Regions from separate parts of the Brevibacillus sp. YAE8 genome, predicted to be linked through region 1. Evidence: predicted binding sites of a transcription regulator. Region 1 holds the regulator's gene; the other holds the start of a gene.
The links. The regulator LexA, encoded in region 1, represses DNA repair genes until DNA is damaged. The targets are predictions, from matches to a motif close to CGAACATATGTTCG.
Positions count from the first base shown of each region.

Region 2: uvrB (excinuclease ABC subunit UvrB) is a predicted target of LexA. The motif match lies at 1,932-1,945, and genes of this name have one in related genera.

Region 1 covers NZ_BAAIYG010000001.1:508,342-516,927, forward strand. The annotation lists gene AC27IT_RS01880 (HelD family protein) at 1-1,423, opposite strand, end outside; gene crcB (fluoride efflux transporter CrcB) at 1,463-1,828, opposite strand; gene AC27IT_RS01890 (DUF896 domain-containing protein) at 1,928-2,125, opposite strand; gene yneA (cell division suppressor protein YneA) at 2,218-2,559, opposite strand; gene lexA (transcriptional repressor LexA) at 3,148-3,771, shown strand; gene AC27IT_RS01905 (DUF456 domain-containing protein) at 3,833-4,318, opposite strand; gene AC27IT_RS01910 (DUF4269 domain-containing protein) at 4,446-5,012, shown strand; gene AC27IT_RS01915 (CD3324 family protein) at 5,355-5,618, shown strand; gene AC27IT_RS01920 (FusB/FusC family EF-G-binding protein) at 5,790-6,428, shown strand; gene AC27IT_RS01925 (hypothetical protein) at 6,441-6,686, opposite strand; gene AC27IT_RS01930 (hypothetical protein) at 7,043-7,516, opposite strand; gene AC27IT_RS01935 (hypothetical protein) at 7,639-7,830, shown strand; gene AC27IT_RS01940 (arsenic resistance protein) at 8,086-8,586, opposite strand, start outside.
Region 2 covers NZ_BAAIYG010000018.1:67,490-76,075, reverse strand. The annotation lists gene uvrB (excinuclease ABC subunit UvrB) at 1-1,854, opposite strand, end outside; gene AC27IT_RS19035 (flagellar hook assembly protein FlgD) at 2,033-2,965, shown strand; gene AC27IT_RS19030 (hypothetical protein) at 3,033-4,733, opposite strand; gene AC27IT_RS19025 (PDZ domain-containing protein) at 4,884-6,152, opposite strand; gene AC27IT_RS19020 (S41 family peptidase) at 6,263-7,732, opposite strand; gene AC27IT_RS19015 (murein hydrolase activator EnvC family protein) at 7,830-8,586, opposite strand, start outside.

The sequences.
Region 1 (8,586 bases):
GCGCCGCAGAAGACCGGCTCACATCGCGGACCACTTCGTCGGAAATGTCCGCAGGGACAAGCTTGCGCAACAGCTCCTCCTCTGCGATCAGCTCGCGGTACGACTCGAAAATGTCCAGCCGCGGGAAGGAGACGAGGTACGTATCCAAAATTTGCTCCAGCATTTTTTCAAACTTGGCCAGCCCTTGCTTGTCGAGGTCGACTTTTCGCTCGCGCAAATGCGAAAATAGTTGCTTGTTCATCTCCTGCTTCAAATGCTTGCGCAGCGCATCGACGCGCCGATGGTACGGCAAGGACCCGAACTGCTCCAGAAAAAACTGCCGGATCGTCTCGCCCGGGATGGAGAACACTTGCTTCGTCTTGTTGTAAAGAAAACTCAGTTTTTTGAACGGGATTCTCGTCTCGATCACGTAGCGTATGTACTCTTCCATGGCTTCCCGGCACGCCAGCGAGCCTTTGAAACGCAGCCGATGGCGGGTGATTTCCTGCTCCCGCTCGTCCTGCCCTTCTTCAAAAAACAACTGCAGCGGTTTGTCCGGGCTCACGATCCGCCAGCCTTTGGGCATGAGCGGCTTCACGAGCCGCGCCGCCCAGTCTACAAACGTCGATTGCTGAACATCGTCGACGCCAAGCTCGGGTAGCACCTCTGATATGTACGTCAGAAACATCCGGTTCGGGGCGAACACCATAAATTTTTTCGACATCATCGTATCCTGGTAGTTGTAAATCAGGTACGACAGCCGATGCAGCGCAATCGTCGTCTTTCCGCTGCCCGCAACCCCTTGCACGACGATCGGCCGATCTTTTTCCGCGCGAATGATGTCATTTTGCTCCGACTGGATCGTCGCGACGATATCTTTTAAGCGGCTGTCATTCGTCAAGTTCAGATTGGCGTTCAAAAATTCGTCGATGAAGCCTTCCTGCAAAAACTCGTCCGGGTGCCCCATCTCGCGGTTGATCGTCTCTTTTACAGCGCCATCGTAAATCCCGACGATTTTTCCGTCCTCAATCGCGAAGTTGCGCTTCAATCTCACCTCGCCGCGCACGATCTCGCGCCCCATCCGGTAAAACGCATCCTTGCTCTCTCCGGAATAATAGAGACTGGCAATGGGCGCTCGCCAATCCACGACGATCGAATCAAACGTATCGCTGCGGACGATCCCTCTTTTTCCGATGTACACCTGGTCAAGCTCGTAAACCTCGTCCTTGAGAAAATCGACTCGGCCAAAGTACGGCTTGTCGCGTCCGTGATCCTCCAAATAACGCAGGTCTTTTGCCTTGCTTGCGTTCACGACCTGCTTGACGTAATCGTCGGTCGCTTCCCGAATCTCTTCGCGCAGCCGAGCGATCTCCCCATCGATCAATGCAATCGTCTCATCCAGCTTGTTTTGTTCTGCCTCGTAATCGCGGTGTTGGGTACTCACACCCATCCCCCCTCTCGTCTTTTATCAATGTGATGGTCGTTATTGCATTTGTCTGGCAAGCCAGATTCCCGCGGCACAAGAGAGCAGGCCGACCACGATACTGAGCAGGGCGTAAACGAGCCCGCGCAGCCATTGTCCCTCTCCCCAGAACGAAACCACTTCCAGCGAAAATGTGGAAAACGTCGTGAATCCGCCCATAATACCTGTCGTAAACAAAAGATACAGCTCAGGCGAGAAGCCTCCCCGCTCCTTGCCGATCACAAACAAAACGCCGATGGCAAACGAGCCAATGATGTTCGCCAGCCACGTGCCTACAGGCCAGCCCGGCTGATTGGCAACCAGCGCCAGCACATAACGAAGCAACGAGCCGACTGCTCCCCCAACCGCTACAGCCACCCATGCCATTGGTCCCCCTCCTCAATTGCAAAACTGGCAGAAGTCGTCAGGAACAAAAAGACACCCGAGCGTCAAGCAAGGATGTCTGCCGTATCAATACAAGTAAGTTTACTGTTTTGGACGATTTTCCTCAAGATCTTCCACATAGCGGATGGAATCCAGATTCGCTCGAAGCGACATCTTGACCGCATCGATGTACTTTTGGCGCAGAGCTTTTTGCTCCTGCTTTTCCTCGTCAGTCAAGCCAACCTCGCGAGATTTCTTGACCAGTTCGTTGATTCGTTTAATTTCCGCGTCAGATACCACGTTCCGGTTCCTCCCACTCTGTAGTAATGCCGCTTTATTATATCATATCAGTCGGAACTGGCAAGAGAGCGGATGGCGGGCAAGTGCTCGAATCAGTCCGTTTCCGGGATGAACAAGGTCTGCCCCGGATAAATGAGATTGCTGTCGAGGTTGTTCGCCATTTTGATATCGAAAATCAGATCGCGCACATCCACCTTTTCCGAATGATGATGGCGCACAGCAATCGTCCAAAGACTGTCGCCGGAGCGAACGGTCACTTCTTTTCCTTTTAGCGGCTCTTTATGCGCAGAAGAGGCAAACACCAGTTCGGTAAGCAAGTAAAAAAAGAGAGAGAACGTCAGCAAAAACAAAATAGCTTGTCCTCTCGTGATGCCCAAACGGACGCGGCGAGGCTGCTTTTTCTCGAAACGGTTATGGATAGACATGGCATTCATAATATGACCCCCTACAAACATACGTTCTATAAGTTCGTATCCCTATCATAAATGAGAACATATGTTCATGTCAATACAAAAACCGCCGTCTCGCAAATTCGCGCGGAGCTGCTGTGCGCAGCCGTTTTTGCTTCGGATGACGCTGCCGGGCGACTCTATTGGGGTGGATTTAGCTCGTTTCTAGCTGGTTGCTTGCTACCTGAACAGAAGTCCAAGTGTGCCGCGTTGGTGCGGTTTGTGGCTTGGCGTAAGCTCGGCTCTTCGGTACTGGAGCGGCTGGCGGTTTGACGTGAGCTCGACTCTGCGACAGTGGAGCGGCTTGTGGCTCGACGTAAGCCCGGCTCCGCGACGATGGAACTGTTTGCCGACTTGGAGTTAGCCCGGCTCTATTACAATGGAACTGCTGCAACTTACGGCTCCGGCCGCCCGCCCGCGCTTTTTTCGAGATTTGGCCGCTGCTGTCGAATCAAATGCATTTACCCTGTCAAAAATTCCTGTTCGCATCAAAATCGAACTTATGTTTGTCGAACGCAAGCTCCCATGGTATAATATAGGAAAACATGTTCGAGAAATCAGGGGTGTCTCTCTATGTCAAAATTATCCAGCAGACAACAAGCCATAATCGAATTTATTCGCAAGGAAGTCCGGGACAAAGGCTATCCTCCATCCGTCCGCGAAATCGGCGAAGCTGTCGGACTTGCCTCCAGCTCTACTGTGCACGGTCATCTGGCGCGCTTGGAAAAGAAAGGGCTGATCCGCCGCGACCCTACCAAGCCTCGCGCCATCGAACTGCTGTCTGAGGAAGACCGCTTCCAGGACAACTTCGAGGACTCTGTCGTTCGCGTTCCCGTCATCGGGAAAGTAACCGCCGGGCAGCCGATTACCGCGATTGAGGACGTCGAAGAGTACTTCCCGCTTCCAGAAAATATCGTGACTTCAGACAAGGTGTACATGCTGCGGATTTCCGGGAACAGCATGATCGACGCCGGTATCCTGGACGGCGACTACGTAATCGTGCGTCAGCAGCACGTCGCCAACAACGGCGATATCGTCGTCGCCATGACAGAAGAAGACGAAGCGACCGTCAAGCGCTTTTTCAAAGAGAAGAACCACTTCCGCCTCCAGCCGGAAAACGCGACGATGGAACCGATCATTTTGGACAACGTCACCATTCTCGGAAAAGTCATTGGCGTCTATCGCCTCATCCACTAATCGTTCCAGCGCATGAAAAAAGGACAGCCTCCGCTGTCCTTTTTCGTCTCTATCATTATATTTATCTGGCAAGGAAAAACCAGACGATCATGCTCACCTGCAACACGACTTTGACAACTGCGCTTCCCAAAAAGCCGATCAGCGAGCCAAAGCCTGCCTTTACCGCTTTCTCTATCGGCTGCTTTTGCACGAGCAACTCCACCAGCACCACGAGCACGAACGGCATAATCAGCATCCCGAACGGCGGGAACACGAAGATTCCGAGAACAATCCCTACGGCCGCAGCCACCGAAGACCATTTGGAGCCGCCGTACTTTTTCACGAAAAACATGTTGGTCAACAAATCCGCACCGTACAGCAAGATACTGAGCACCACCATCCCCCACCAGAAAGACGCTGGCAACCCCGCTCCCGGATCGGCTATGAAAAAGTGGTAGAGCAAAAAGCCTGCCCACAGTAAAATCGTATCGGGTAGTACTGGCAAAAATATACCGGCGATACTTAGCGCGAAAAGCACCAACACGATAATCCAAAGAACAATATCCATTCTCTATGCACTCCTCTCACATAGGTAATACGAGAAAAAGCGGATTGAAGTTGCACTCTTCTTTTGCGAATCCGTGAGGCCGTCTGCGAGGAGTACCTGCCTATTTTAACGAAAGCGGAGGGTTACTATGACGCGAAACTGGCGCGACCTATCTTATTTGCACAACGGGACACCGAAACAAAAAGCTGCGGGCCAGGCCATCGCCCAATCCGCGGTCATGCAGCGGCTGCAAGCGTTCGATCCCGTGCTCGCAGGTACGATCCCTCTGGACATCGACATTGCGGACAGCGATCTGGACATTATTTGCGAGTGCCACGACCTCGAGCAGTTTGCCGACGTCGTCCGCGCTTCGTATGCGGCGTATGAAGGCTACAAGGAAGCTCGTCTGCTCGTGCAAGGCGTGCCCACCTGCCTGATTACGTTTTTTGCCTGCGGCTTCTGGTTTGAGCTGTTTGCCCAACCGCGCCCGGTCGAACAGCAAAATGCGTATCGGCACATGGTCGTCGAGCACCGTTTGCTGCTGCTCGGTGGCGCTGACGCCCTCCGCGCCATCCGCCAGCTCAAGCAAGACGGCCTGAAAACCGAACCTGCTTTTGCCTCCTATTTTAACATTCCGGGAGACGATCCATACCAGGCGCTGCTGGATGTGGAAAAGTGGACGGAAGAACAGCTCCGCACTCTTGTGACCAGGTAAAGAGTCCCCCGCTCCTTTGTCGCATAGGCGGACGGCGCGCGCGTGGTGAAAAAATCGCCAGAGCCGCGGTGCAAATGGCGGACAGATGATTTATAATGGGAACTACTGCGCGGGCACTTGGCGGCGCGCAGGGAGTAAACGAGAACGAGGGGGTGTGTGGTTGGTGAATGGAATTGGTTTGCCAGATACTGCAGCGTCTCATGCAAAGCCTGGGAATAAGGCGATACTTTGCATGAGGTGGACAGTCGTTTAGACAATTCATCGCCTTCTCTAACGTATCTCATTTCTTATTTCCTGGCTTTGCCCCTTATTTTTCACTTCAAAAATAAGGAGCGAGCGGAAATGAAATATGTGAATGCAGCCAGCATGCTGCCAGAAACCTTGATCGCAGAAATCCAAAAGTACGTGCAGGGAGAAATCATCTACATTCCGAAACCGAAGACGGCCCATCACAAATGGGGGACCCGGACCGGCGGCAGAAAACAGTTGGATGAACGCAACAGCGCGATCCGCAACGCTTTTCGCGAAGGCGCCTCCATCCAGGAGCTGGCCGAGCAGTACTTTCTCTCGACGGAAACGATCAAAAAGATTGTGTATGCCAAATAGACAAAAGCACTGGCGCGTCCACGAGACGGTCAGTGCTTTTCCTATGCCGAGTTCTTTTTACAATCGTTTTTTCCCTTTGCAGCGCACTCCGCTCCTTTTACAGTAGAAGGTACAAACACCATCACGACTCCTCACGCCCGACGGAGTACGCTGCAAGGAGGAACCAGAAAGATGCAACCATTTATTTCACCCCACCACTATCACTTCATCAAAGCACAGGTGCAAACCTTGTTGAACGCATACACAAGCAGCACAGACCCTAATGTCATCCGGGCCCGCAAAGAAATCGCCCAGGAATCCGTGTTCCAGCTCTTCCCCGGCATGACAGAGGAACAAAAGCAACTGCTTGCGCCACTCGCAGCCATCAAGGAAAAGAACGAAGCCAAACAGTTTTTGCTGCGGCTCTCGCCGTATATCATCCCGTTTCCCGCTTTGACCGAGCAAGCGATCAAAAAAATGTTCCCGAAGGTCAAGAAGCTCAAGCCGCCTGCGACAGCGGAAATCCCGTATGCCGAAACGTCGTATGTAAGCTGGTTCGACAGCGGGGCAGACAAAAAGTACATGATCGCCTACTACCCTGACAAGCTGATCGGCATTCACGGCGTTTTTACTCCCCTGCCCAAAAAAGGGATTTGTGCGATCTGCAACAAAATTACCGACATCGGCATGTTCGTCCTGGAAGCGCGGGGCGCTGGCGACGGCACGTATTTGAAAAAAGGAAACTATTTGTGTCAGGACAGCGTCACTTGCAATCAAAATATTCGTTCGCTGGAAAAACTGCATGATTTTCTGGCTACGATGGTCAAATGAGCAGAAACACGATCATGCGCGAAAAACAGTGGCGGCTCCTTGTTCAAGCTTAGCGAACAAGGAGCCGTTTTCATAAAAAATACCCCTCAAGCAACTCAAGGGGCAGTTGACGGCAAACGGGCGAGAGGATGCATTCGTTCTTTTGACCGAATCTTTGATGAAGCCCGCTGCCTTTGCGAAAACTGCGCGGAGAAATGGAGCTTCCACAAAGGCCACGCCATCAGGAGGGCGATTTTCATCGACAATGGCGTCCATCAACGGAAAGTGAGGATTTTCCTTTCGGGTACCTTTACTATACTTTGCTTCTCTATTTGCTGTCTCCTAACCAAAGTTAGGTGAGGTTAATCTTTTTCACGGGAGTTGCTAGCGTTTCTCTTATTTTGCCAGCGTGGCGAGTACATCCAAACTGTTCCGCCACTCGCTGTTTAGGCGGGGGAACTGCCCTCTCAGCTTCCATTGGCTTGAGCATGGTACAGCCAGATAGGCCGGTCGGAAGCGAGATAACGATTGTTTCGGCATGCCGGGCGAACTGAATGTACGTGGATCGGATAGGTTAAGCCCCGCTAGACAAAAATGGTTCGTCCAAAGCGGCGGGCAAAAGAAGGATGCGGCTGTTACAAGTAGTCGAAAAATCGGTTCCACCAGGTGTATTCGCCGATCATCGCTTGATTTTTCCCATCGTACAAGGTGTTCAGCTCGTCTGCGGGGATGTAGCGGTAGCCGTTCTCCTGCAGCGTGGCGATGATGCGGTTCAGGTCTGGTTGCTTTCCCGTCTCGTCAAAAGCGCCATGGATCGTCACGAACCGTCCAAAGGCCGAAAAGCGGATCGCCAGCTCGTAGCACATCGCATAGCTTCCCCCGCTCGCTTTCGCATCGTGTTGGCTTTTTTCCAGGATGTACATCTCTGCGAAAAACGAGGCGTCCTGTACGCAGTCGTCCAGTTCGAAACGGTTGTCTGTTTCAGCTTCCAAGCGGGCTTTTACCATTTTTACTTGCTGCATTTCTTTTCGGTAATCGAAGTCTTTCGGGGCATACCATTCGGCTGCGTCGTCGAAGTGGAGCAGGAGTTGTTTTAGTTGCGGGTTCATAAAGGTTCCTTTCCTATAAGAAACAATGTTATCTTTTTGATTTTGTACCCTTTACAAAAAATAGAAAATAATCCTTATTCATGTTATGCTCTCACTAGCTAGGCCACAAAGGAGAGATTGACATGGGAAAAAGCATTTTGATCGGGCTGGCCGTTTACGTCATCGGCATCATCCTCGTCTCGGCTACTACCGCCATTTATAACGGAACTCCTTCAGAGTTGTCTTATTTGCGCGCCATATCGTACGCAATTATTTACCTCGCAGGCGTCGTCGCTGCCAGCGCTGTGCTGTTCGTGAAAAAGCGCCAGAAATAGTTCCTCGCCAACAATGCTCGGATTCCCTCCTGGCTCAATCCGTTCTGGTCAAAAAGAACAAGAGGGACTATTTTCATTATAAGCAGCTTGAGTGCTGTTTTCATGGTAGCTTCTGCTTTCTCTCTTTTTAGCTAGTCCGGAAAGCAGGAAATCGCCAGTTCCTTCTGATCCACTCCCACTCTTGGTTGCAGGAGCGGATCAGCCTCGTTAAAACCCCAATAAAAAATGTTCTACTAACTCATTTATGTAAACGAATCACTTTTGTTTCTCCGCAATTCCCTCCGCCCCTCGCAAAAGCACCTTTGGAACCAGCCGAATATATACTAGCTCCCCAATGAGCTCTACAATGGTTTGCGTCACGATCACTGCCGACGCCACTCCGTTTAGCGGTTCCGGCAGCGCCAGTGCAAACGGAAGAACGACCAGAGAGTTACGCGTGCCTGCACTAAAAATCAAAGCTCGCCCTGCTCCGGTATCCAAACGGAATAGATGGGAAACAATCCGCGCAATAATCGGTGTAATCGCCATATATGCTGCATAGACAGGAATCACTTGGATGATCGAATCAAAAGAGCTATACAGTTTGGCAATTTGCGAGGCAACGACAACAAAAAGCGTTAGCGCCATAAAAGGCACAGGCAGCCATGCTGTTGCATCAAGAAACCGTTCTCCCCGTGGTTGTCTTGTTGACCACCATTGCGTAAGTAGAGCAAGAATCAGCGGGACGACAATAAGCCCGAAAAACGCTTCGAGAAA
Region 2 (8,586 bases), on a different contig from region 1:
CTTCGGCATCTTCTTGAAATCGGCGTGTGGCAAATAGTCCGCTTTTTCCTCGGCCACCTTTGTCGCCTCAATCACTTCGCGCACAGCTTTTTTCACCGTCTGCGGGGTGATGCCGTGCTTCTCGTTGTAGGCGAGCTGGATGGCGCGGCGGCGCTCCGTCTCGCGAATCGCCGAGTTCATCGAGTCCGTCATCTTGTCCGCGTACATAATCACGCGCCCTTCGGCGTTCCGGGCTGCCCGCCCGATCGTCTGGATCAGGGAGCGCTCATTGCGCAGGAAGCCTTCCTTGTCGGCGTCCAAAATAGCGACAAGCGAAACCTCGGGCAAGTCCAGACCTTCCCGCAACAGGTTGATCCCGATCAGCACGTCAAATTCGCCCAATCGCAAGGAACGCAAAATCTGCATCCGCTCGATCGTCTTGATGTCGGAGTGCAAGTAGCGGACCTTGATCCCGATCTCTTTCAAGTAATCGGTCAGGTCCTCCGACATTTTTTTCGTCAATGTCGTGACGAGGACGCGTTCGTTTTTGGCAATCGTAGCCTGGATTTCCCCGATGAGATCGTCAATTTGCCCTTTGATCGGGCGCACCGAGATCGTCGGATCGACCAGTCCTGTCGGGCGAATGACCTGCTGCACCAGTTCCGGGCAGTGCTCCAGCTCATACGGGCCGGGCGTTGCCGAGATGTATATCGCCTGGTTGATTTTTTGCTCAAACTCCTCGAATCGCAGCGGGCGGTTATCCTTCGCAGACGGCAGGCGGAATCCATGCTCGACCAGTACGTTCTTGCGCGCCTGGTCGCCGTTGTACATCCCCCGCACCTGCGGCAAGGTCATGTGCGACTCGTCAATCAACAGCAGGTAGTCCTCTGGAAAGTAATCCATCAGCGTGTACGGAGCGTGCCCTGCCGGAAGCCCCGTCAGATGGCGCGAGTAGTTTTCGATCCCGGAGCAAAAGCCCATCTCCAGCATCATCTCAATATCGTAGCGCGTCCGCTGCTCCAGCCGCTGCGCTTCCAGCAGCTTCCCGGCTGCGCGCAGCTCTGCCAGCCGCTCTTCCAGCTCCGCCTCGATGCTTTGGACGGCCAGCTTCATTTTTTCTTCGCGGGTGACATAGTGGGACGCAGGGAAAATCGCTACGTGGTCGCGCTGCCCTAAAATCTCTCCGGTCAGCACGTCAATGGAGGTGATCCGCTCAATTTCGTCTCCGAAAAACTCCACGCGAATCGCCTGCTCGCTCTGTGACGCCGGAAAAATCTCCACGACGTCTCCGCGCACCCGGAAGGTCCCCCGCGTAAAGTTGATGTCGTTGCGCGTGTACTGGATGTCGACCAGCCGATGCAAAATCTCGTCTCGTCCTTTTTCCATGCCGACGCGCAGCGACAGCAGCAGCTCCTTGTATTCTTCCGGCGAACCCAAGCCGTAGATGCACGATACCGACGCCACAATAATGACGTCGCGCCGCTCAAACAGGGCACTGGTCGCCGAGTGACGCAGCTTGTCAATCTCGTCGTTGATGCTGGAGTCTTTTTCAATAAACGTATCCGATTGGGGAATGTACGCTTCCGGCTGGTAGTAGTCATAGTAGCTGACGAAGTATTCCACCGCGTTATTCGGGAAAAACTCCTTGAACTCTGCGCATAGCTGGGCAGCCAATGTCTTGTTGTGCGCCATCACCAGTGTCGGCTTGTTCACCTGGGCAATCACCTGGGCGGCCGTATAGGTTTTTCCCGTACCAGTGGCCCCGAGCAACGTCTGGTGCCGCTTGCCTGCCTGGAGCCCCGCTACCAGTTCGGCGATCGCGGTCGGCTGGTCACCGGACGGTTGATACTCCGATACCAATTCAAAACGGTCCATTCCCTCGTTCATCTCCTCGTTGCATAACTGTTTCTATTTCCATTATAACACAATTCCGGCTATGATAAGCCGAAATTCGAACAAATGTTTGTCTTCATCCTTCGACACATTATACCGATAATAAGTAGTAGTGTACAAGCACGTACGGTTAGACTCGCCACCTTCAGGGAGGATCGACATGTCAGATATCGGAACCACCGTTAAAAATAATCCTTATATTCAACCACATATGAGCTATCAAGGCAAAAAGGAGTTCACCACAGAGCTTGACAACAACGCCTTCATGAAGCTGCTGCTGGAACAGTTGAAGCATCAGGACCCGATGTCCCCGATGGACAACTCCCAGTTCATCCAGCAGACGAGCATGATGACCATGGTGGAAAAAATCACCAAAATGGCGACGCTGATGGAGCAATCGAACAACAGCATGCTGACACTGGAAAAGTACGAGTCGCTGATCGGCCGCACCGCCACCTACTCCCTCACGACCAAAGACGAGGTGACGGGTGAAACCTCGACGGAGACGAAGGAAGGCGTGCTCGACGCCGTTTACATGGACAGCGGCAAAATCTACTTCCGCATCGCCGGAGAGTCTACCCCGATTCCGCTCGCGGACATCAAAGGTCTGGAATCGCAGGGCATGACCGGAAATGCGCTGGATAGCAGCGTGAAGTTCATGAACATGATCGGCAAGGAAATCTCGTACAAGACGACCAAGGAAGTAGACAAAGACGGCAATCCGGCGACCACAGACGACATCACCAAAGTAGATGAAATCGCCAACGCGGTCGTCACCGGCTTCTCCATGAAAGACGGCGCCACGCAGTTTACGCTCGATAACGGCATGACGGTCAAGCTCGATCAGGTCGTGGGCATGAGCGTCAGGCCGGACAGCAGCGTCATGAGCAATTCGCTGCAGTACGCCCAAATGATCGGCTTCAACATCACCTATACGGAAAAGCAAACCAATACAGACGGCTCGACCACGGACAACAGCCTGAACGGTGTCATTAAAGCCGTCAGCATGAAAAACGGCGTCGTGGAGTTCGTCTTGACCGATGACAAAAAAATTGCGCTGAATCAAATCACCGGGTTTGAAGCGAGCGCCTAGTCCTTTCTATGCGAAAAAGCCGCACTTGCTCTCTCTGGAGCGTGCGGCTTTTTCTTTTTACTTGTCCCTATTCTTTTACGACCGTCTGTCCCGTAAGCGCATCGACATACAACGTCGTATCTATCTTCACATCGCCCCCGCAAAAACAGTGCGAGCGGGTCTGGCGGAAGGACAGGTCATAGCCAAGCTTCCAGCTCATCGCGCCTGTTTGCCGATCCTTTTGGTGAATGTAGGTCAGTTCAAGCGGCATGGCTTGCAGCAATCGCTCCATCGCTCCCTGTTCATTGATCGCCTTGGCGCGAGCGGGGAAGACCATGTTGTCCGGGCGCTGTACGATCACTTCCTCGACCTTGCCCGTCCACGCATTTGCGGTAATCGTGTACATCCCTTCTTCTTTCATCTGCCCGATCCGGTAGACGGGAACGCCGCCGATAAGCGGGTCGGCCACCAGCGTCGTATATTTGTCGGTGCCGACATCGGCAAGCCTCAACTGGTTGCTTCCGGAAGGCACAAGTCTTCGCAACAGCGCTTCCGCCCCTTTGCGATCCCGGCTCTTGTCTGTTTTGGCGGTGGACCACTGCTCATCTGCCTGCTTGTAGACAAAACGAATCAGCCGCCCTGTCTTGGCATCGGTTTCGAGCATAATATGGTGCTTTTGGGCCTGGCTGATCCCTACCGGAAAACTTCCGATGTGGTATTTCTTGTCCGCATCTGCGACACCCTCCGGGAAGTAGCCCCAAATAAAGAAACGGCGCTCCTGGCCGTCATCGTACTTCTCGTCCAATACGGCAAGCGGCAAATTGGCTGATTCGAGTTTGAACAGGATGCGCAGCAAATTGCGGGCCTCGTTCTCGGTCTGCGCGCTCCACTTTTCCCCTGTCCCGGTCACGTTCAAAATTTGTGCCTGCTGGACTGGTGCTGCCAGCCTTTTTCCGCTGAACGCGTCCAAGGCACTGCCGGTATGCTCCTGCGAAATGACTCCATCCTTGACAATATAGGCGAGACGCGCTGCCGTCTGATTGTTTTGCTCCTGCTCCGGCAGCAAGTACACCAGCTCCAGCGGGCGTTGTCCCTTCCACTTGCCCACTGCTTGCGCTGCGGAAATGACGCGCTGCGGCGAAGGGAGTACCGCCAGATTCACGGTTTCATACAATCGCCCGTCAAACATCCGCAACCCGACAAGCCGCCCCGCGGCGTCGAAGCTGACAAAGCTGTCATACGCATCGTCGAACACCACATTGTTCACTTTGCGAACCATTCTGACCGTCAGCTTGCCTTCTTCCTTCTTCACTTCTCTCGCCTGATACGTATTTCCAGCAAGCAAGCCTGTCAGGAAAGTCTGCGCTCGCGTTTTCGCTTGCTGGTCAGTCGGAAATGCTGGCTTTGCCATTTTGGCGGGAACGAGGTCCAACTGGAGCAAATTCCCTGTGGCTCGGTCAAAAATCGCGCTGTCCTCCCCCTGAGCTGTTCCGGTGGCCGCCCGCACAAAAGACACTTTTACGCCGCTGACACCTGGTCCATCCACATCGCCACCGTAAACGACCTTGCGCGAAGACAGTTCCGGCAACAGCCGAACCAATTTTTGCACCCCTTTGGCAACAGGTGCAGGGACTGCGCTCTCGGCATTCGCTGCGAGTACAGAACTGGCCGATTTTTCTGCGCTTGCTCCGGCAAATGGCGCAACCATTATGCTTGTCGCCGTTAACGCCCCAGTCAAAACGCACAAGACCGTTTTTTTCAGATCGGACAAATGACTCACTCCCTTCATTTCCTCGTAAAGGTAGACGCGCCAGCCAGGCGTAAGTTTTACGAACAGACGAGCTTTTCAGAAAAATGTTTTTATCGAACCTGTCTATCCAAAAAAAAGAAGGCACGCAACCGTTGGCGCATACCTTCTCTCCTTCTCTCGTTCGATACATCAAGCTCCGACATTCAGTTTTTCCAGCTTCTGCTTGATAAGCTCGACGACGCTGGATCGTTTCAAATCGACAAATACGCGAGTCGTTGCGTCCGGCACCACGATGATTCCCAATTGATGGTGATTGCCCGCGTAGACAGCGCACTGCACAAACTTCATCTCGCCTTCGCGCGTGAGCACTTCCATTTTGCAAAAAGCCGGATTGGCCTGCAACGCCGGGTACAAGTCTTCCTTGTCTCGCACCGGAATGCCGTTGACCTTCACGATGATTTCTCCTGTCGCAATCCCGATCTCCTCTGCCCGCGTGCCCGGGATGACTCCCATGACCTTGATGCCGCGTGAAGACTGGATGTAGTAAGGAGAACGCTTCCTTTCTTTCCACTGGCTCCAGAAAAACAACGCTTCATGCCCGAACAACGCAAACAGGGCAGCGAGCAAAACGAGCGGGGCAAACAAGACGGACAGGGCGCAAAGCGCCAAAAGCCCGACTGCGTACCAGGTAAGGTTTTTGGAAATTTGCTTGACCTTTTCCAATGGTGTCATCGTTTGGGTCATATCCGAAAAACCCGTAACCGTCGGCAGCAGCATCAGTCCGAAGGAAGCAAGCTCGCCTGAAAAAAACGGCCAACCCGGATAAAGCGCGCCACTGATCGTCCTCGGCTCCACCTGGACGAACAGGGCAAGCGGAGTCAGCCAAAAAGAATGCAACAAGTAAGCCCCGACGATTCGTCCGCGCTGTCCTTCGACAAACAGCGGAGAAGCGTCCCTGCCTCCGTTCCAGCGGACGAGCATCGCTTCGATCAAGTGCATGATGGCTACCAGGGCAAGGAGCGGAATCGGCTTCGCCTGCAGCAGCATTGTCCACACACTGCCCAGACCAGGAACGTCCTGCAAACCCGGAAACAGTTGGGCAATTACATGGAAAACCGTCAGCAGACCCGCCGCATAAGCAAAGCAGAGAAAACGCAAGCGAACCAGCGCCAAAAGAAGGGCCAATGCCCATAAAATCCACAAATCCTGCGCCTGCACGACGACTCCCAGTCCTGCGGCGAGAAGAGAGATGCACAATCCCCCTGCCACGCCCATCCCTACTGCGCGGATTGTCGAAAGGAGCGGAGACTGCATGCGTGCGGCAAAGAGCTGCCTTTCCAGCTTCATCTGTCTGCGATAGTGCAAGTAAATGAAGCCGAGAAAGAGGTAAAAAACGGGATTGAGAAAAAATGCGGCAAAGCCATATGCAATGGAAAGCATATCTGCCTGAATCGCCAATTGCCTCACCTCAAATGGAAAAGAAGAAAACCACGACATGTGATTTGCCGTGGTTATCATTTCTACGGAAAAGCGGAATTTCCCTGCTTCCCTGTTCTTGATTATTTTTCCTATTTGCCGGTAACGACATCCAGCGCCTTCTGCAATTGCAGATCGTTCTCCGGCTTGCGCATCGTTTCGCGCAAGCTTTCTTCGAGCTGACTGCGGGTCGCCGCGTCCACTTTTCCGGTCACAGGCAGCTTTTTCGCCGTCTGGAACTGCTTGATCGCCTGTTCGGTCTTTTCGTCAAAGTAGCCGTCATCGCGGCCTGGCGACAATTTCAGTCCGGTCAGGATCAGTTGCAGGTTCTTCACGTCAGCGCCTGCCATGTCGCGGGCCAGCTCCTTGTCGGCTGGCAACTGCGTCGCATTGAAATAATCAGGCTGCGCGACCTTGAAGTCCGGCTCGATTCCTTTTTTGTGAATCCATTCGCCGCTTGGGGTGACCCATTTGGCGATGGTCAGCTTGAGCTGGCTCTTGTCCGTCATTTCCATCGTGCTTTGGACAGTGCCTTTTCCGAAGCTCTTTTCGCCGACCAGCTTGTAGTTGCCGCTGTCGCGCATCGCCCCGGCCAAAATTTCCGAGGCACTGGCACTGCCGCCGTTAATCAGGACCGCAATCGGATACGGTTTGGCAGCATCCGTTATCGAGCGGTACTCTTCTTTTTGCTGCCCGCCAGCACCGTACTCAATGGCGACGATGACGCCTTTTTTCGGCACGAGCACTTCTCCGATTTCTTTGACAGCCAGCAAATAGCCGCCCGGATTGCCGCGCACGTCGATGACGAGGCCGCCGATTCCCTTTTTCTCCAGGGAAGCAAGCTGCTCCTTGAAGTGCTTGGCTGTTTCCGTCGAGAACTGGGTAATGCCGATCACGCCGACCTTTACGCCGTTTTTCTCGATAATTTGGCTATTCACCGTTTCGATTGGAATATCGTCACGAATGCACACGATGTTGAGTGGCTCTGCCACTCCTGCGCGAACGACCTTCAGAACGGCTTTCGTTCCTTTTGGCCCGCGAATTTTGGTCACGGCCTGATGCAGATCCAAGCCTTCCAGCGATTCTCCGTTGACGCTCAAAATCTGGTCGTTCGGTCTAAGACCCGCACGCTCGGCCGGAGAACCTTTGAACGGCGAGACGACGGTGACCCGTCCGTTTTGCATCGTGACCTCTGTGCCGATTCCCTGGAAAGTCGAATGCAGCGTCGAGGTAAACTCTTCGGCTGATTTCGGGTCCATGTAATCGCTGTACGGATCTTCCAAAGCTCCGACCATCCCGCCGATTGCGCCTTCTACCAACTGTTCATTCGTAACCGTTTGAATGTAGTCTTTTTTAATCGCTGTAAAAGCTTCATACAGCTTCTTGAACTCCTGGGGATATTCCGAGCCTCCCGAAAACACCGCGCCTGTGGACGCAGTCAGCGCCCCATTCTGAGTTGCGTTCGCGCTGGCTGATGTCTTCATCATCGCTATGGTCAAAAAGCTGCTGGCCACCATCGAGATGAGCACAAGCGCTAATACGGTACGTCCTTTCCATCTCACTACTCACGTCACCATCCTTTGTGCTACCGGCAAAAAGATATGCTGCTAGTGTATGCATTTGCCGTTAGCAATATTTGTCTGGCTGCCCGTTGCTTGACTATTTCAGGTACGGCATAGGGTTGACGGCAACGTCGTTTTTGTAGACGGTAAAATGAAGGTGATTTCCGGTAGAGCGGCCAGTAGAGCCTACTTCGGCGATTTTTTGGCCTCTCGATACGGATTGTCCCACAGAAACCTTGATGCCACCCTCGCGAATGTGTCCGTAGAGCGTGGTGATCTCCGCACTGTGTTTAATCATTACCGTATTCCCGAAGCCGTTGGAATACCCTGCGAAAATGACGACCCCGTCAGCCGCAGCCAAGATCGGCGTTCCTTTGTGTGCTGCCATGTCTACACCATTATGCCCAGCAGAACGGCCTGTAAACGGGTCTGACCGCATCCCGAAGCCTGAACTGAAGCGAAACTGTCCGTCCGCGATCGGCAAACCGAGCTTGCCGCCCTTGTACCCTGTGCTGGACGCGCTCATCGCGCGCACACGCTCCGCATATTTGGCGGCTTCCTGACGTGTGATTTCGATCAGTTGCTGTCCGTACTGCTCCAGGTCTTCTTCCAGTGCGGCCTCTTTTTTCTTCAGTTCGGCCTTGACCACGAGACTTTGCTTGTACTGCTTGTCCAGCTCAGCCTTGAGCGCTTCCGCCTCGTCGAGCATTCCCGCGTAAACGGTCAGTTGATGCTCGATTTCTTTCTTCTTCGTCTCGATCGTTTCTTTGTCGCGAATATTGTCTTCTAGGATACGCGTATCCTGCTCAAGGATCAACTGCAAACCCTCCATGCGGGTCAGAAAATCGCCAAAG